DNA from 4 places in the Fictibacillus sp. EA-CB0309 genome. Region 2 is predicted to be linked to each of the others. Evidence: riboswitches for the same ligand, from Rfam matches in the RefSeq annotation. Region 2 holds a riboswitch; each other region holds the start of a gene.
What was found. A riboswitch is a leader RNA that binds a small molecule or an ion and turns the genes downstream of it on or off. The one in region 2 is predicted to bind thiamine pyrophosphate.
Positions count from the first base shown of each region.

Region 1: another riboswitch for thiamine pyrophosphate. It lies ahead of thiD (bifunctional hydroxymethylpyrimidine kinase/phosphomethylpyrimidine kinase); the one in region 2 lies ahead of ACEWFH_RS03380 (thiamine phosphate synthase).
Region 3: another riboswitch for thiamine pyrophosphate. It lies ahead of thiT (energy-coupled thiamine transporter ThiT); the one in region 2 lies ahead of ACEWFH_RS03380 (thiamine phosphate synthase).
Region 4: another riboswitch for thiamine pyrophosphate. It lies ahead of tenA (thiaminase II); the one in region 2 lies ahead of ACEWFH_RS03380 (thiamine phosphate synthase).

Region 1 covers NZ_CP169271.1:2,766,257-2,771,192, forward strand. Annotated here, with positions in the region: gene ACEWFH_RS15435 (hypothetical protein) at 1-84, opposite strand, end outside; gene thiW (energy coupling factor transporter S component ThiW) at 155-673, opposite strand; partial or broken gene thiE (thiamine phosphate synthase) at 674-1,284, opposite strand; gene ACEWFH_RS15450 (hydroxyethylthiazole kinase) at 1,343-1,828, opposite strand; gene ACEWFH_RS15455 (hydroxyethylthiazole kinase) at 1,852-2,241, opposite strand; gene thiD (bifunctional hydroxymethylpyrimidine kinase/phosphomethylpyrimidine kinase) at 2,228-3,040, opposite strand; TPP riboswitch at 3,148-3,255, opposite strand; gene ACEWFH_RS15465 (IDEAL domain-containing protein) at 3,628-3,858, shown strand; gene ACEWFH_RS15470 (DUF4349 domain-containing protein) at 3,997-4,911, opposite strand.
Region 2 covers NZ_CP169271.1:588,346-593,281, forward strand. Annotated here, with positions in the region: gene ACEWFH_RS03375 (YjiH family protein) at 142-1,422, shown strand; TPP riboswitch at 1,874-1,979, shown strand; partial or broken gene ACEWFH_RS03380 (thiamine phosphate synthase) at 2,122-2,654, shown strand; partial or broken gene ACEWFH_RS03385 (NAD(P)/FAD-dependent oxidoreductase) at 2,654-3,366, shown strand; gene ACEWFH_RS03390 (FAD-dependent oxidoreductase) at 3,363-3,776, shown strand; gene thiS (sulfur carrier protein ThiS) at 3,748-3,918, shown strand; gene ACEWFH_RS03400 (thiazole synthase) at 3,923-4,690, shown strand; gene ACEWFH_RS03405 (MoeB/ThiF family adenylyltransferase) at 4,687-4,936, shown strand, end outside.
Region 3 covers NZ_CP169271.1:2,386,607-2,391,542, forward strand. Annotated here, with positions in the region: partial or broken gene ACEWFH_RS13225 (DAK2 domain-containing protein) at 1-824, opposite strand, end outside; gene ACEWFH_RS13230 (Asp23/Gls24 family envelope stress response protein) at 840-1,202, opposite strand; gene rpmB (50S ribosomal protein L28) at 1,438-1,626, shown strand; gene spoVM (stage V sporulation protein SpoVM) at 1,859-1,939, opposite strand; gene ACEWFH_RS13245 (thiamine diphosphokinase) at 2,046-2,690, opposite strand; gene thiT (energy-coupled thiamine transporter ThiT) at 2,687-3,256, opposite strand; gene ACEWFH_RS13255 (hypothetical protein) at 3,370-3,570, shown strand; TPP riboswitch at 3,610-3,716, opposite strand; partial or broken gene rpe (ribulose-phosphate 3-epimerase) at 3,737-4,383, opposite strand; gene rsgA (ribosome small subunit-dependent GTPase A) at 4,424-4,936, opposite strand, start outside.
Region 4 covers NZ_CP169271.1:2,082,435-2,087,370, reverse strand. Annotated here, with positions in the region: partial or broken gene ACEWFH_RS11675 (glutamate synthase subunit beta) at 1-206, shown strand, start outside; gene ACEWFH_RS11670 (manganese-dependent inorganic pyrophosphatase) at 316-1,245, shown strand; TPP riboswitch at 1,473-1,580, shown strand; gene tenA (thiaminase II) at 1,916-2,629, shown strand; gene ACEWFH_RS11660 (ECF transporter S component) at 2,622-3,203, shown strand; gene ACEWFH_RS11655 (ABC transporter ATP-binding protein) at 3,218-4,669, shown strand; partial or broken gene ACEWFH_RS11650 (energy-coupling factor transporter transmembrane component T family protein) at 4,653-4,936, shown strand, end outside.

The DNA of each region.
Region 1 (4,936 bases), 1.7 Mb from region 2:
CTTTCCGTTATAGATGGCGAGCAGCAGTCCTAAGAACATGAGTACCATCTCAGTATACACCCAGTGTTTTGGTCGTTTTTTCATCAAATAAAGGCCCCTTTCACCGGTTGATAGTACACAGTGTACGGTGTGGAGGCCTATTCGGTGCTTATCTTTACACGGATTTTCCGTATTTTTCTCTTAACCAGCTGCCCGCGGCTGCATTTTTATGAAGAACACGCAGCACAATCCATCCTAGCAATCCCCCAATCACAGAACTCAAAAGAAAAGGTATTACAAAAAAGAACGCACCTGTTTTAGAACCCAATAGGTATGTAGCTACTGGCACTGCCACTAAAGCTCCAATGATGCCGGTCCCGAGCCATTCTCCAAGTGCAGCAAAAATATATCTTTTTCCCTTTATATAAAAATATCCCGCTACTAACGCACCGATCATTCCTCCTGGAAAGGCAAGCAATGAACCGACACCGAACAAGTTGCGCAGCAATCCGATGCTAAACGCGACAACCATTGCTGGAAACGGTCCGAGTGTCACACCAGCAATAACATTTATCGCATGCTGAACAGGAAAGGCTTTGGCAACACCCGCGTGAATCCAAAAGACATGAGAAGACAGTGTACCTATCGCAACCAACATCGCCATAAGAGTAAGTTTCTGAACAGATATCTTCACTTACATACCTCGCTTCGCAAACTGAATAGCGTCAATCATATTCCTTGAGGCTTGTTCAGGGTGATCCACACCACTTATCGCCGAAATAACTGCCGCACCATCAGCACCTGCCTGAATTACTTCACCCGCATTACCAATCGTAATGCCGCCTATTCCAACGAGTGGTACGTTGATATGATTCCTGCGAAGTTCTTTAATCAGTCCTACGCCAACCGGCTCTTCAGCATCCTGTTTTGAAATAGTTTGATAGATTGGTCCTGCCCCGATATAGTCTGCACCGTTAGAAACGGCGTCTTCCGCTTCAGCCAGTGTATGAGCAGACACACCAAGTATTTTACCTGTTGTTTGTTGGCGTATCGTCTTTAAGTCACCGTCACTCTGTCCCACATGAAGTCCATCTGCATCGACGAATTTCATTAGCTCCAGATCATCATTTACGATAAAAAGCACCCCGTGTTCTCTGCATATTTTTTTGCGCGGCTAGCAATTTCAAGGCGCTTTGCACCACTTAAACAGTTTGCTCCTTTTTCCCGAAACTGAAAAGCAGTAATACCACCTCGTATCGCTTGTAAAAGAATACGCTCAAAAGCTTCCGGAGAATCACAGTTCATCGTTCCTGCCACAAAATAAAGGAAAGCTGCTGTTTTAAGTCAGGCTTAGAAGAAGTCTTCATATTCTTGCTCCTTCCTTTAAAGTGTGATCTTGCCAGTTGATTGAACACTGCCAGATTTCTGGTGTGGTTTCTAATACAAACAGCTGATCGATAAGGTTTTGCTGAAAGCTTCCAGGTCCCTTTGCTGTCTTCACCGCTTCCTCAGCCGCTTTTGTGAGCATAAGAATCGCTAAAGCTGTTCGATCTAAAATGGATAAGGTCTGCGTTCGTGTCTCTTTCTCTTTCTGATTCGCCTGATATAAAGCCACCATGGATGTAGCAAAACAGCCCGTCCCTGTAACGAAAGCTAACATGTGATCGCCATGAGAAAGAACAATGCTTTTCTCGCCATCAGAAATAACATCCTTCTCACCCGTCATCGCGATGAGACACCCTGTTTGCTTTGAAGCCGCAGCAGCAAGCTGTATCAAGTCATCTTCAGAGCTTCCAAGTTCACCGTCAACTCCCTTACCAGCCCACTCTCCTTCAGCAAGAAATTGCATCTCTGCAGCGTTCCCGCAAATTGTCAGAATTGTTTGGGGACTGACCCCTTCAATTGTGAATATTCTGATAATATATTTTTAACCACCTCTTGGCGGAAAGCTGACAGTCCTATTCCAACTGGGTCGAGTACGACAGGCACTCCCGCGTGCATCGCTTTTCGAAAAGCTAGAATCATAGACTTTGCAGTTGGTTCATCGAGCGTTCCGATGTTCAGCACTAATGCATTAGCAACCCCGACAGCTTCTTCAACTTCACGTGCGTCATCAACCATCATCGGGCTGCCTCCAGCTGCGAGCACCCCATTTGCAAGGAAATTCATTGTTACGTTATTGGTAATATGATGAAGCAGCGGCTTCTCTTTTCTGACTTCTGCAACAAACGCCTTCCATTCTTGTACTCTAGTATTGTTCATGTGCAATCCTCCTATAAGCAAAATGATTAACTGGTCCATGACCTGAACCGACTTCTATTCCATGTTCAATCGCGTTTTGAATAAACCTTTTTGCATGCTCTATAGCACTCTCTGCTTTCCTCCCGTAAGCCAGTTCTGCTGTAATGGCTGCAGAGAACGTGCATCCTGTTCCGTGTGTATTTTTTGTGTGAACACGCTTTTCCACAAGCTCAACCATCTCAACACCGTTATAAAGAAGATCGGATACGTATTCACCGCTGCCAAAGTGACCACCTTTTATTACGATATAATCACCACCACCGTCAAACAGCACTTTTGCCGCTTCTGCTCTCGCTTCCTTACAATCTATCGTGATGCCTGTTAATGCTTCTGCTTCAGGAATGTTAGGAGTGATGATTTTCGCGATTGGCAGCATACACATTTTCATCGCGTCCAATGCTTCCTCACCTAAGAGAGTGGCACCGCCTTTAGCGATCATGACCGGATCGACAACCACGTTGTTCCATCCAAATATTTTAATAAAGTAAGCCGTTTTTTCAATGTACTCTCCTGAAAACAACATTCCAGTTTTTACAGCATCTGGTTTCAGGTCACTTCCGATCGATTGCAGCTGAGTTTCCAAACCCTCTAACGAAACAGGAAACACCCCTTGAACGCCGGTCGTGTTCTGAGCCGTCACCGCTGTTAGAACGGACATGCCATAAACACCAAACTCTTGGAACGTTTTCAAATCTGCTTGAATACCTGCTCCTCCGCCGCTGTCTGACCCTGCGATTGTCAGAGCTTTACTTACTTTTATCAGTTGTCCCACACTATCTGCCTCCTTATTACATACGCAAAAAAAGCCACCCGCTAAATAAATAGCGGGTGGCCGTTACAGTTTCATTTGAATAAAAGAGAAGCATGTAATCATCCACACCGCTTCCCTACGCCAGTACGATCTGGATCAGGTTCAAAGGGTCGAAGGCTACAACCTTCTCTCAGCTTTTTTAAAAAGCACCCCTAGCGGAAATGACAATATTGAGTTAATTCAATCCTACCCACACGCAACTTAAAATGTCAACGTTTTTTTCGAATAAGTGTTTTAAGTGTGTTTAAGCACCTTCAAATAAGGGGAAATAGTAACTAACACACAATAACAACATAAAAAACACAGAACAAAAACATTTGTAACACTTGGCAAAATACAGAAATAAACATGACAAACCATTAACATTTTTACCAAAAGGTGGTGAAAAAGCAGTACATTAGAATGATTATCGAAAATTTTTTCAGAATTTTCAAATAAAATGGTTGTCATTGGGCATCTTGCTCAGTATACTAGTAGAAACCTAGAAACATAAAAGGTTAAATTGGATAGGGAGATAATTTAAGGAGGGAAACAGGATGAAAGACAAAAACACTTCTTTTAACAAAAATCAAAACGAGATGGTGCAGTACAAGCAACAAAAAAGAGACCCCTTTGCCTTCAGCCTTATTGCCCAAATGGTACTGGATGAGGCCCTTCACAATTATTACAAAGAGTATTATGAAAGAGAAATCGACAATGCCTTGGATACAAAAGATAAAGAGCGTTTTATGAAATTAACCTCAGAATACAAAGCGTTTCTCGGTTAAGGCTTCTTAAACGGTACACCTTTTATAAAAAAGTGCCGTAAAAGCCAAAACACCCTTTCAGCAAACGGATCGATATCCGTGCTGCAGAGGGTGTTTCTGACGTACCCGTTAACTGACACTAGTTAAAATCCAAATCAATCAATTCAACGTTGTCGGTGATTCCGGCTTTTTCTTTTGCCCTTTTTTCCGTTTCCACCAAAGCCAGTAAAGCACCGCGATCACAATCACCCATACAGGTGCCAGACCAAACAGCGCAACGACTACAAAGGATACCGCCGATACCAAAAAATTCACGGTTTCCATAAAAAGCATCTTCGTTTTTGCCCACGTATTTAATTCTTCTGTCTGAAGTTTTTCTGCTTTTAGATTTCTTACTTCAAACTGTATCGTTACCGTTGAGTAATCACTTTGATTCTTCAAGAAATTCAATCGACCTTCAATTTGTTCGATCTCTTCCTGAACGGAAGCAAGGTCAGCTGAGATCTTTAATAAGTCTTCTGTTTTCTGTGCATCCTTCATGAATGATTCCAGACGGTCTCTCACTTGCTGTTTCGCTTTTAACCGAGAAGAGAGGTCCACATATTCTTCTGTAACATCTTCTCCCCGTACATTTTCGTGTGGTGTTCCTTTACTTAAATTTCGAACCTCATCTAAAAACGTACGAAAACCATCTATCGGAACACGCACAACCATCATGCCGGATTCATACCCATTCTCACCTGCACTTGTATTCGATTCCACAATATAGCCGCCTTTAATCTCAACCATGTTTCGAACCGTTTCCATCGTGTTCTGCAATTTATCTACAGAAATCTGCATGTCTGCATTATAGATGACTTTTCTTTGATCTTTAATTCGCTGCTTCTTATCTCCACTAGTATCCAATTCAGTTTTTGTCTTACCTTCTTCTGAAGAATTGTCCATCTTTTCATTAGAACTGCTGCTGCCACTATCATGATCACTAGCCATCTTGCTTTCAGACTTATCATTGCTGCTGCATGCGCTAAAGAGGAGCACGACGACAAATACCCACACTTTCCATTTTTTCCACATATCGTAATTCCCCTTTTCACCTTAG
Region 2 (4,936 bases):
GGGATTAAAAAATCATAACAGTTGTACAAGCACGACTCGTCATAATTCGTACTTTGTCCCGATATGATGTATAGAGAGCCTGAACCGGCAGGCTTATCAACGGTTGAGGGAGTTGAATGAAATGAAAAAAGCTGCAGATTCCTGGTCTCATTCTTTGAAATTTCTTTTTTCAGTGCAGTCGGCATTTTCATGTTCTTCGTTCCAATCACGGTAAAAGGGAAGTCGTCCATTCCGCTCGATCACCTCGTCACGTGGGTGAGAGAAACAGCGGGTGAGGCCGTACCGATTTACGCTCTACTCGTCATTCTTCTCGGTGCGGTCTATCCGTTCTATACAAAAACGTGGAACAAAGACCGAGTCACAACCACCTTTTCACTTTTAAAAGTAGTCGGTCTAATCGCGGCAGTGCTTCTATATTTTGAATGGGGTCCGAGCTGGTTGAGCGATCCGAACATGGGGCCGTTTTTATTCGAAAAACTGGTTATTCCAGTAGGGTTGCTTGTTCCGATTGGGGCAGTATTCTTAGCCTTTATTGTCGGTTATGGACTGATGGAATTTATCGGAGTGCTTGTGCAAAAAATCATGCGACCGATTTGGAAGACGCCAGGCCGATCCGCGGTTGATGCGGTTGCTTCGTTTGTTGGAAGTTATTCGATCGGACTTTTGATCACGAACCGCGTGTTTAAAGAAGGGAAGTATACGGTAAAAGAAGCAGCGATCATTGCAACAGGCTTCTCAACCGTATCCGCCACGTTCATGATTGTTGTGGCGAACACGCTAGGGCTGATGGAGATGTGGAACACGTACTTCTGGACGACGCTCGTTGTGACGTTCTTAGTAACGGCGATCACGGTTCGATTGCGTCCATTAAGCAGAATGGATGATTCGTATGTTGGCGGGGAGGGACAGCCAGAGGAAGTTGTAAGCGAGAAATATCTGCAAACCGCGTGGAGAAGCGCGATGGATTCATCACAGAACGCTCCAGCATTTTTGAACAATATCTGGTCTAACTTAAAAGATGGTTTTGTCATGGCGATGAGCATTCTGCCTTCCATTATGAGCGTCGGGCTTATCGGACTGCTACTCGCAGAATACACGCCTGTTTTTGACTGGATCGGCTATGTGTTTTATCCGATTACATGGGCGTTGCAGCTTCCAGATGCCATGCTTGCGGCAAAAGCAGCATCAATCGGTGTAGCTGAAATGTTCCTCCCAGCACTATTAGTAACAGAAGCGGCACTCGTAACAAAATTCGTAATCGGCGTCGTGTCCGTTGCATCCATCCTGTTCTTTTCAGCAAGCATTCCATGTGTGTTATCAACGGAAATTCCAATCAGTGTGCCTCAGCTCATATGGATTTGGTTCCAACGCACGGTTTTGGCATTGATTTTGGCCACTCCAATCGCGTATTTGTTGTTGTAAATTGAATAAAAGTCAAAAAAGATGCTGCCGAAGGTTTGGTAGCGTCTTTTTTGTCGTAAAAAACTTATTTATTCAGACGGAAGATATATAGTTTGACTCGTTTGTCGTTCATTGCGCGTAAAAGTGCGCGAAACTCCCTTCATCTCGCGCGGAAAATAGTTCAGACTGCGTGGAAGTGGTGCTGACCTGCGTGGAAAACTAGTTTTACTGCGCGAACGTGTAATAAATATAAGGACACGTACCGTAAAAAAACAAAAGACGCTAACTACAGACCGAAAACGTACGAACCACACAGTACATACCGATGACCGATGATCCAGTGATCCACTATGTTTGTTGGTGCTGCGCAAGCCACTTACGCAACTAAGCAGTTTAACTACATCTTTTTTACACTTGTTGTTATTAATCTTGTTTAACGATAAAATAGATGTATTGAACTAATAAAATAGTTATTCACCACTAGGGGTGCCTTTGTAAGGCTGAGATTAAAGTGTACTTTAAGACCCTTGGAACCTGATTTGGTTAGAACCAGCGTAGGGAAGTGGTGTGTTGAACAGAATCTCGCTAAACGAATGCTGAATTTTGTAAAACCACCTCTTTTCTAAACAAAGGAGGTGGTTTTTTGTTGTGAAAAAAGAACTTCATGTGATTTCTACAGGTAAGCAGTCAGAAGAGAAGCTCATGGATATTCTTTACAACATCTATCCGTACATCACAGCTTTTCATATCCGTGAAAAAGAAAGAACAGCCAGAGAGCTCTCGACCCTGATCACAAAGCTTCTGGAGATTGGTGTGCCGCGAACCAAGCTAGTCGTCAATGATAGAGCAGATGTCGCGGAATGTTTCGGTACAAGAGGTGTTCAACTTCCCTATCATGGATTAGACGTGAAGCATGTTAAACGTTCATTTCCGAAACTCACCATCGGCTGTTCGGTTCATTCGATGGAAGAGGCACACTATGCTGAAAAAAACGGTGCTCATTTTCTGTTGTATGGCCATATTTATTCTACAACATCCAAGGAAGGAAAAATGCCGCAGGGACTCCAAGGACTAAAAAAGTAACAAGCAATACCTCTCTTCCCGTAATCGCTATAGGCGGCATTCAGCCAATAAATGTTCGAGAGGTTATCCAAGCGGGGGCTGCCGGCATCGCGGTAATGTCTGGCATCATAGAATCAGATTCACCGCTTGAAGCTGTTAAAGAATATCAGCAACAACTGGAGGTGTGCTAATGCGCTCAACGTATGATGCGGTCATTATCGGAGGAGGGGTCATCGGCTGTTCGATCGCCCTACCAGCTATCCAAAAGAAAAAGAAAGTTCTTCTGCTAGAAAAAGGGAGAGTGGGAGAAAAAGCATCCTCTGCAGCAGCTGGCATGCTTGGAGCACAAATGGAGTTTGGTGTAGACCATCCTTTCTACCCGCTTGCCAAAACCAGCCGTGAGATGTTTCGGACTCTCTCTCAAGAGCTGTACGAGATAAGTGGCATGGACATTGAACTAATCGAAAAAGGAATCTATGAACTGGCCTTTACAGAAGAGGAGGTTTTTCAACTTCAAAGAAGAGGAGAAACGGAATATCTTTATGGGGAAAACATTCGTTGGCTTTCTTCTGCAGAACTGCAAGATAGAGAACCAGCGTTGTCAAACTCTGTACGTGGAGCACTTTTTTTCCGAATGATGGTCAAGTCTCGCCTGTAAAACTTACAGAAGCTTATCTAAAAGCCGCAAAGATAATGGGTACAGAAGTCAGAGAACAAACGGAAGTCATCAAGCTGGTACAGAATAAAAAGCGGATAACTGGTGTTGAAACGAATACAGAAACGATTCATGCCGAACATGTAATTTTAGCAGGCGGGGTATGGAGCTCTAAATTGGATTCTGCCCTTCAGATGGTGCCGGTAAAAGGAGAATGTGTTTCCTTTAAGGCGGATAACCCCTTCTGACCGGGACCGTTAAATATAAAGAATGTTATCTTGTACCGAAACGACACAACCGGATTGTGATCGGTGCGACCAGTATTTTCGGTACGTTCGATGAAAAGGTGACGTTTACTGGTATGTTTCAGCTGATGGAGAGAGCGAGGCAGATTGTACCCGGTATTCGAGAATCTGTTTTTGAAAAAGCATGGACAGGTATCCGTCCTCAAACACAATCCGGAAAACCCTATATCGGTCCACATCCTGAATGGGAAGGGATGTTTCTTGCAGCTGGACATTACCGCAACGGCATCCTGCTGTCTCCTGTAACAGGAAAGATGATTGCCGACCAAATTGAAAGCGAGGTGCGTATTAGTGAAGCTTATGATCAACGGAGAAGAGATACAGGTGCCGGATTCGCTGCAGTCGATCACTGAACTGCTGGAACACTTAAAATTGGACGACCAGATCGTGATAGCTGAAGTGAATCAAGATATTATCTCGAATGAAAAACAAAGTGAGACTCAAATAAAAGAAAACGACAAAATCGAACTAGTGCGTTTTGTCGGTGGAGGGTGATTTCATGCTAAACATTGGACCTTATTCATTTTCATCAAGACTTCTCTTAGGCACAGGCAAATACCCTGATTTTGAAACACAGAAAAAAGCGATAGACGCCTCCGAATCTGAAATTTTAACGTTTGCTGTTAGGAGAATGAACATATTTGAGGCGAGCCAGCCTAACTTTTTAGAAATGCTGGATCTGAAAAAATATACACTGTTACCTAATACGGCTGGAGCAAAAACGGCAGAAGAAGCCGTACGGATCGCAAAACTAGCAAAAGCATCCGGATTATGTGATATGGTAAAGGTAGAAGTCATCGGCTGTGACAAGACGCTGCTGCCAGATCCAGTAGAAACGTTAAAAGCGACAGAAGAACTGTTAAAAGAAGGCTTCATCGTCCTGCCATATACGTCAGATGATGTGGTTTTGGCAAGGAGAATAGAAGAACTAGGTGCACATGCCATCATGCCAGCAGCCTCTCCTATCGGTTCGGGTCAAGGGATCATTAATCCGCTTTATTTAAAATTCATTATTGAGCAAACAACAGTACCGGTCATTGTAGATGCTGGAATCGGTTCGCCAAGTGATGCCATGATTGCCATGGAGTTAGGGGCGGATGGTGTGTTGTTGAACACAGCAGTAGCGGGTGCAATAGATCCAGTGAAGATGGCACGGGCGATGAAGATGGCTGTAGAAGCTGGTCAGTTAGGGTTTGAAGCAGGCAGGATTCCAAGAAAAGAAACCGCAACAGCCAGCAGTCCTTTAGAAGGGTTGAGTGTGAAGTGAATGAACGATATTCAAGGCAGGAATTATTTAGCCCGATTGGTAAAGAGGGGCAAGCGAAAATAAGGCAAAAGAGCGTACTGATTGTTGGAGCAGGAGCGCTTGGCGCAGCAAGTGCGGAATCGCTCACACGAGCTGGCGTTAAACGCATCGTACTCGTTGACCGTGATTACGTCGATTGGACAAACCTGCAGCGCCAGCAGCTGTATGCAGAAGAAGATGCAAAACTGCAGCTTCCAAAAGTGATTG
Region 3 (4,936 bases), 1.8 Mb from region 2:
AGAATCACCATGCTCACTTAACTCATTACGAAAGTTAATTTCATCGAACGGATTCTTTTTAATTTTCTGGTCTTCAAATCTCACCATGAATTCAGTGCAATATCCGAAATGAATATCTTCCGTTTTCATGTGGATCTGCGCTTTATGGTGCTCAGCGTTAACAAGTTCACCCATAGAAGGAGCGTTCACAGAGACTTTTGGAAGTTCTTTCCCTTCAAGCACTGCTAAAAATCCTTCATAAACCGTAACTAGCCCTTGGCCACCTGAGTCTACAACGCCTACTTCCTTTAAAACAGGCAGAAGATCTGGTGTTCTATTTAAGGAAGCCTTAGACTCTTTTACAAGTTCTTTCATAATGTGTAGGATGTCATCTGATTTTTTAGCTTCTTTAACTGCTTTTTTAGCTGCATCTTTCGCTACAGTTAAAATAGTACCCTCTACCGGTTTCATAACGGCTTTATAAGCCGTTTCTACACCTTTATCAAATGCATTAGCGAATTCAGCAGCCGTGATAGAGTCTTTTCCTTCAATTGATTTAGAGAAGCCTCTAAATAGCTGTGAAAGGATAACTCCGGAGTTTCCTCGTGCTCCCATTAATAACCCTTTTGCAAATGCACTTGCTACGGCTCCAATTTGACTAGAAGTGTTTTTTCTACTTCTTTTGCACCAGAAGTAATCGTTAAGTTCATGTTTGTTCCTGTATCACCGTCTGGGACAGGAAATACATTAAGTGCATCGACCATTGCTGCGTTTCTTGATAAGTTTGAAGCGCCCTCGAGCACCATTTTCGAAAACTTTTTTCCGTCTAATACTTTTAAAGACACAAAACTTCCTCCTAACTAAGGGGTTGTCACCCTGACACCCTGAACATAGATATTCACTGAGTCAACCGCCAAACCAAGCATTTGATCCAGGGTATATTTCACTTTGTTCTGAACGTTATGAGCCACTTCAGAAATCTTTGTTCCGTAACTTACGATGATATACATGTCGATATGTACTTCATCTTCCTCTTGGCGAACAACGATCCCTCGGGAGAAATTTTCACGTCCTAAAAGTTCAGTTATTCCATCCTTTAATTGCTTTCTTGATGCCATGCCAACAATTCCGTAACAATCGATTGCGGCTCCACCAGCGATAGTGGCAATCACTTCATTAGAAATATCAATTTGACCATAGGTTGTTTTCATTTCAATTGACATGCTTACATCCCCCTTTAAATTGTTAAATGGCTAACAAATATTTTACTATACATTAGTCTTTTTTGAAAGGACTACTACATTTCACACTATGTAAATAGTATTGTCAAGGAAATTTACTTGAAAACCTTTCACGAATATGTTGCATTGCTTCTGAAGTCATGCTAATATTATTTAGTATTTAACATACGATTGAATTGATGCAAAGCTTTTTTGCTGTAAAGGAGGTTCACCTACTATGGCTCGTAAATGTTTTATTACTGGAAAAGGACCTAAAACTGGTAACAAGCGTTCTCACGCAATGAACAAATCAAAGAAAAGCTGGGGAGCTAATGTCCAAAAGGTTCGTATTCTTGTGGACGGAAAGCCTAAGCGCGTATACGTTTCTGCTCGTGCTCTTAAATCAGGTAAAGTAGAACGCGTTTAATAAAAAACAGCAGCTACCGCTGCTGTTTTTTTATTTGTAGTAGAACGAGTGAAGTGGACAGTATTTTCGTTGAAGTGGACAGTAATTCATGAAAAGTGGACAGTATTTTCACTGAAGCGGACAGTAAATAATAAAAAGTGGACAGTATTTTTGCTAAAGCGGACAGTAACCATTTCCAGCAGCAGTATATGGACACAAACAAAAAAAGCGCACTTGGCGCTTTTTTTGTTTATTACCCTTTTTTAAAAGAACCTAAGATGGCACGTACGAATCCCCCTAAGAATCTAGGAAGTTTAATGGTATAAAATTTCATCTTACCCCTCCTCCAGGCCCATAAAAAATGATAAGAGCTAAACAATAAAATACTTTATTCCCCTTTTTATAAAAAGGTGCTTTGGGGCCTGTATTCCGTAATTTTTTTAATCACGGCTCTTTACCATCAATATTATGCCGGAGTCGAAAGAATAAGTACCACTTTTATTTACAAGCTCATTTGAGATGCATAATGACGATCCAGCTTTTAAAACGGCACGTTTTAAAGGATATTTAAAACCTTCTAATGTTATTCCTCTCACCTCTTCACTGTGTGAGAGGAAGGAAATATAGCGATATTTTTCATCATGATCAACTCTGTAACTGCCCGGCATTTGGAGTGAGATTTCATTTTTTATATCAATTAATTTTACAATAGCTGAGCTAAACCGGCTTTTATATAAGAGCTGCATGTTCATCAGCTCATGATCCAGCCTTCCTCCAGAAGCTCCGAACAACAGGATTTCTTCTGGATTCTGGGTCAAAGCCCATTCAAAAGCGATTTCCATATCTGTAGCATCTTTTTCTGAACGATATTGATTTACTTTTATATGTGAATGCAGGATTTTAATTTTTTCATTATCTGTAACGGAATCAAAATCTCCAAACGCGTACTGCGGTTCTATATGTTGTTCAATCAGATACAATGTGCCCCTATCTACACCTACCCACACGCAATCAGGAGTGTTATAAAAAGAATTCAGCTCTGGTATCAGGTATTCAGGGCCACCTGCAACGATTCTTATTTTCATGCCGCTCGGGTGTATCCGCTTCGTGCAGCATGTAGTAATTTTGGCGCAGTGTTTGTTAAAAGAATGACTACAAGTGAAGTAATTACAAAAATAACAATCATAAATGATCCATTATACATAAATGAATAAAGCCAAATGTTCATTTCTTCAGCTAGATCACTAAAGAAGATAACTCCTGATAAAACGTGCGAGATTGTTCTTAATAAACAGCCGACAAAGATACCTGTAACCATTAGGAACGTTCTTTTTGATTTATTTTGTGCCAATGACGGCGCAAACGCACCTGCAACACCCGCTAAAGCAAACGCTAACGGATAGTCTAGAATCATCTGTGCTGGGTGTATAACATAAGGGTTAACAAGAAGCTGAAGAAGTCCTACCGCTAATCCAGTAAATACACCTGCTTTAAATCCTCTTCTAAAAGCCATCAAGAAAATCGGAACCATCTCAAGAGATACAGACCCACCTTGCGGCCAAGGTCCAGCAAATTTAATCATGCCTAAGATCAATGATAGAGCAGACATAATCGCTATTTCTGTTAATAATGAAATGTTGTTGTTTTTCATTTTTATCCTCCTATTATTTATTTCTAATTTGCAAGTTATTTGAAGCTAAAGTACGTGCCAAACCTAAAAAATCTTTTTACCTTACCACCTTTGAAGTTGATTGGAGTGAAAGGTTGCGAGACTCCTGCGGGACAGGCGGGCAGGTGAGACACTTAAGAGTGAAACGTACGAATGTGGCTCACCGCATGCCCCGCGGAAAGCGAAGCACCTATAACGGAAATCAACAACTTTCAAAAAGCGCCAAAGCTTCAGCAAAACCCATAAGCGACAAACGACTGCAAAAAAGAAAAATAAAAAAAGCAACCGGCATGTGAGCGCGGTTGCTTTAGGATCCATCATAATTGAATACAAAAAGTCATACGACTCCACATCCCTACGCAGGTATGATCCAGCTTCAGGTTCAAAGGGTCGGGAGAACACTCCCCTCTCAGCCCTTTAAAGGACTCCCCCTGTGGTTGCTTATTTTATTATTCGGTACAATTATACACCACGGATGGATCGAATTGCATCCTTTAAATCTTTTTTCCGTAAATGGCAGAACCGGATACTAATACATTAGCACCAGCCTCAACACAAAGACGAGCCGTTTCAGGATTAACTCCACCGTCCACTTCAATTTCAACATTCAATCCTTGTGTTTTTACTAAATCTGACACTTCTTTGATTTTGGGCACTACGCTCTCAATGAAAGCTTGACCACCAAAACCAGGATTAACGGTCATTAATAACACAAGGTCAACATCTTGTAATATGTGTCTGATGGATTCGACTGGAGTAGCTGGATTAAGAACCACACCTGCTTTTACACCTTGTTGTTTAATGAGTTGAACCGTTCGATGTAGATGCGGTGACGCTTCTACATGAACAGAAATAATATCCGCACCTGCTTTTGCAAATTCTTCAATGTATCGATCAGGATTTTCAATCATTAAATGTACATCTAAAGGGAGTTTAGTAACTGGGCGAATGGCTTGAACGACAAGCGGTCCGATCGTAATATTCGGAACGAAATGACCGTCCATAACGTCAACATGAATGTAATCCGCACCAGCTTCTTCTACAGCTTTAATATCTTCGCCTAACTTCGAAAAGTCAGCAGAAAGAATGGAAGGAGCTATTTTAATCATTAGTACCTCCGTTTTTGATCTTTTATTTCTTGTAAAAAACTTACGTAATGGTCGTAGCGGAACTCTGGAACAACTCCGTCTTCAACACCTTTTTTACGGCACATTTCGGTTCGGACGTATGCGAACATCCTCTAAATTTACAGTCACCGCGCAGTTCATTCATCTCTGGAAAGTACATCGACAAATCATCAGCTTCGATATTCATAAAATCAAGTGAACTAAAACCCGGTGTATCTGCAACTAATCCGTTGCCAAACAAAATTAATTCTACATGCCGTGTCGTATGCTTCCCTCTGCCTAAATGGGTTGAAATCTCATTCGTTTCAAGCATTAATTCAGGATTTATAGCATTTAATAAAGATGATTTACCCACACCAGACTGACCAGCAAAGACCGTTACTTTGTCTTTGAACAAGGGATAAAACAAATCTAAGCTATCATCGGTTTTCGTTGAGGTCGGAATTACTTCATATCCTAATTGTTTGTAGATTTCAATATATTTCTGAATCTCATCCATTTCTTCTGGTTGTTGAACAAGGTCCATTTTTGAGAT
Region 4 (4,936 bases), 1.5 Mb from region 2:
AGCCTGTCCTAAAAGAATTTGGTGTAGAAACCAAAAATAATAAAGTAGATGCAAAACATGGAGACTACAAAACAAACGTAGATGGAGTATTTGCAGCAGGTGATTCTAGACGCGGTCAAAGTTTGATCGTTTGGGCGATTCAAGAAGGTCGTGATTGTGCACGTCAAGTGGATCAATCATTGATGGGAAGTACGGTTTTGCCTTAATGCTTTTTTCCATGCTACAATAAACTCCAAAAGCCAAAAGCTGTTTTTATATGATAAAATAAGGCTTGGCTATCAAAAAATAATTTATATATTTATAAGGAGTAGAAGCATGGAAAAAGTACTTATTTTTGGACACAAGAATCCAGATACGGACACGATTACTTCAGCGATAGTTTACGCTGATCTTAAGTCTAAATTAGGACAAAATGTAGAAGCAATCCGTTTAGGTGAAATTAACGGTGAAACAAAGTATGCATTAGATTACTTTAAAGCTGAGCTTCCGCGTTTAGTTGAACATGTTTCTGCTGAAACAAACTCGGTTATTTTAGTAGACCATAACGAACGTCAGCAAAGCGCAAATGACATTGACAAAGTTCGAGTACTTGAAGTCATTGACCATCACCGTATCGCAAACTTTGAAACAAGTGACCCATTATATTATCGTGCAGAGCCTGTTGGATGTACAGCAACGATCTTGAACAAGATGTACAAAGAAAAAGGCGTTGAAGTAGATAAGAACATTGCTGGTCTTATGCTTTCTGCGATTATTTCGGATTCTCTTTTATTCAAATCACCGACTTGTACAGAAGAGGATGTTGAAGCAGCACGTGAACTAGCTGAAATTGCAGATGTTGATGCTGAGACGTACGGATTAGAAATGCTAAAAGCAGGCGCAGATTTAAGTGATAAGTCTGTTGAAGAGCTTATCTCTTTAGATGCTAAAGAATTTAATATTGGGGCAAGCAAAGTTGAGGTTGCACAAGTAAATACAGTTGATGCTAGTGATGTCTTAAAACATCAAGATGAACTTGAAAGTGCGATTTCAAAAGTGATCAATGAAAAAGGTTTAGACCTGTTCATGTTCGTTGTAACAGATATTTTAACGAATGACTCAACAGCTTTAGCTCTAGGTAAAAGAGCACAATCTGTAGAAGATGCATACAACGTGAAGTTAGAAAACAATACAACCGTTCTTAAAGGCGTTGTTTCTCGTAAAAAGCAAATCGTACCGGTATTAACTGAGGCGATGAGCAAGTAATTGGTGGCTGTAAAGGGCAAAACCTATCATGGTTATGCCCTTTTTATTTTGATTTCTTGAATCCACATAGGTTCACCGCACACCCAGCGGAATGAGAGCATCATAGAGTGGAATTCAACCATAACCATGAGAGTCTAAAAATTTCCTCCCTAAGCAGACTTACTCAAAAACAGTTGACAATCAAAACTAGCCTGCTATTATTTAAAACATACTACCAACTAAATATTAAAAACCACTAGGGGTGCCTTTCATAAGGCTGAGATCGAAGTGCGACTTTGAGACTCTTAGAACCTGATCTGGATTATACCAGCGTAGGGAAGTGGTGTTGAGGAGTCCTATATTTATACATAGTGTTCAATTCTCCATATACAACCACTTTCTCGCTGAAAGTGGTTTTTTTGTTTGGTTCTTTTCTAAAGGCTTTTTTAAAGATTGTTGCTTTAGAGGCATTTTGTTTAATCCTCTTCTTTGCAAGTTGATTGGAGTGGAAGGGTGCGAGACTCCTGCGGGACGAGCGGTCAGGTGGAGACTCCTAATGGCGCAAAGCGGCAGGAGGCTCACCGGACGCCCCGCGGAAAGCGAAGCAACCTGGAGCGGAGATCAACCACTTACAAAAGCAACAAGGTTTGCGAAAACAGTCTTTTAAAATTAAAAAACAAGGAGAATTCACATGAAAAAATTCACCGAACTTTTACGACAAAAAGCCAACCCAATTTGGGAAGCAAATCTCCATCATCCTTTTGTAAAAGGTATTGCAGAAGGAGACCTCTCATTAGAATGCTTCAAATACTACGTAATGCAAGATTCCTATTATTTATCTCATTTTGCTAGAGTTCAAGCCATGGGAGCTGCAAGGGCTGAAGATCTATACACGACTTCAAGAATGGCTGCTCACGCACAAGGAACCAATGATGCAGAATTAGCTCTTCACGAAACATTCATGAAACAGCTACAGGTTACCGAAGAAGAATTAGCGAACTTTGAACCTGCTCCAACTGCGTACCATTATACGTCTCATCTTTACCGAGTAGCAGAGTCCGGTAGTTTAGGAGAAATTATTGCGGCTATTCTCCCATGCTATTGGATTTATCAAGAGATCGGGGAAACATTTAAGGAAGCCACACCAATTGAACCTATCTATCAAGAGTGGATTGCAGCTTATGGTGGTGAGTGGTTTTCACAACTTGTCCAAGAACAAATTAACCGGTTGGATGATTTAGCAGAAAAAGCAAGTGAACAGGAAAAGGATAAGATGACTCGCCATTTCTTAATCAGCTGTGAATACGAATATTTATTCTGGGAAATGGCTTATACGTTGGAAAAATGGCCAGTTGCATACGGCACAGCTGCAACAAAAGTTGGGAGGGAAACAAAAAATGTATAAAGGACTGAAGTTAACTGATATTCTAGTGACCATTGTTATATCCATTGGCTTTGGTATTATTTATAAGATTTGGGGACCTCTTTATTACGCGGTTAAGCCGCTCGGTCTTCATATTGATCAATTGATCTATGGAATGTGGTTTATGGCTGCAACCGTTGCCTTTTTAATCATTCGGAAACCAGGGGTTGCTCTTTTAGCAGAAATTGCCGCTTCCTCAGGAGAGTTTTTAATGGGGTCTGAATTTGGGCTAGAAGTTTTATTATATGGTGTTATTCAAGGACTATTTGCAGAATTAGTCCTTATGGCTTTTCGCTACAAGCAGTTTGATTTATTTGTTATTTCTCTCGCAGCCATAAGTGCTTGTGCAGGATCTTTCATTTTAGACTTTTACAAAGGATATGTTGGTGATCTATCGACATGGAATCTTACACTATTTATTGTATTCAGGCTCATAGGTTCAATCATCTTCACAGGAATGTTAGCTGTTTCAATTGCTAAAGCACTAGAAGCAACAGGAGTTACTAAACTGGTTCGTCCCTCATCAAAGGAAGATTATGAGGCACTGAATCGATAACTGAGGTGGTTTAAATGGATACCGCAACATCTGTTAAAAATTTAAGATTAAAGTTTCCAGGAGAAGATGACTTACTTTTTAAGAATATAAATTTATCTTTCCAAAAAGGAGAGAAAGTGCTTTTGCTCGGACCTTCTGGATGTGGAAAATCTACTCTCCTGCAAGTTCTTTCTGGACTTATTCCTCTTTCTGTAGAAGTTCCTATTAAAAGCGATGGTGTACAGAACCCTGACAGTTGGGGGTTTGTGTTTCAAGATCCAGATACACAGTTTTGTATGCCATTTGTTGATGAAGAAATCGCATTCGTATTGGAGAACTTACAGGTCCCAAGAGAAGAGATGATAAGCAGAATAGAGGAGTTATTGCATGCAGTAGGATTACATTTGAATGATATCCACACACCGATTCAGACTCTTTCAGGCGGAATGAAACAGCGCTTAGCAATCGCATCGGTATTAGCACTCGACCCCGAAGTTATATTCCTAGATGAACCTACTGCACTCATAGACGAAAGTGGTACTAAGCAGATTTGGGAAACGGTTAAAAAGATAGGGGAGAATAAAACGCTAATTATAGTTGAGCACAAAATTGAACGGATCATGGATTTTGTTGACCGCATTATCGTTTTTACTCCAGATGGAAGAATTCTTGCGGATGGAGATTCTTCTTATATTTTTTCTCATTACAAAGAGAAACTTAACCAGTATGGCATTTGGTATCCAGGTGCATGGAACGAATACAAAAAGAAAAGCTCTTTAACGAACCAATGTAAGCAACAAAACACATTGTATCTAATAAACTTTAAGGGTTTTCGTAACAAGGAATTAAAAATATCATTAAAAAATTCAACCATTCATTCTGGAGAATGGATAATGGTAGTAGGAGAGAACGGTGCAGGTAAAAGTACGCTATTATTATCACTGATGCAACTGATAAAAACAGCTGGCACCTATCAAATAAACGATTTTACCATAACGAAAATTAATGATTTGTACGGCTTGGCTTATCTCGTTTTTCAAAACCCGGAATATCAATTTTTAACAAATTCCGTATACGATGAAATTACATATGGTTTAGCTCAAGATCAAGAAATTAATGCTGAAGCAGAAGAGATACTAAATACATTTGGGCTAACAACTAAAGAGAAACATCACCCTTATCATCTTTCTGTTGGACAAAAAAGAAGGTTAAGTGTCGCTTCGGCATTCATACAACATCCAAAGGTATTATTGCTTGATGAACCAACATTTGGTCAAGATTCTATAAATACGTTTAGAATTCTAGAATGGTTAGAAAACGAAAGGCAAAAAGGAACCATTATCATTATGGTGACACATGATTCTCAAATTCTTCTGCATTTTGCAACAAGGGTATGGGAAGTGAAGAATGGAGAGGTAGTCACTGATCGCGAAGTAACCGACATGATGAGGTCTAAAGAGGAGCACTTGTATGAATACAGTCTTTAACGGCAAAGTGACTTGGCTGCATAAAATCAATCCTTCTCTAAAATTACTAACAATAATGTTTTTATTTGTTTTTGCCATCACTATACATCAACTAAATCTTATGATTGCATTTACAATCGTTATATCACTGTTGTTCTTTTTGGTACAGGTTATTCCTATAAGCATATTCTTCTACTATTGGTACCTTTTTTACTTATTTTTTTATCAACATCATCATCTATGATTCTATTTGGAAAAGGAGAAACCACGCTATTTAAATGGGCATAT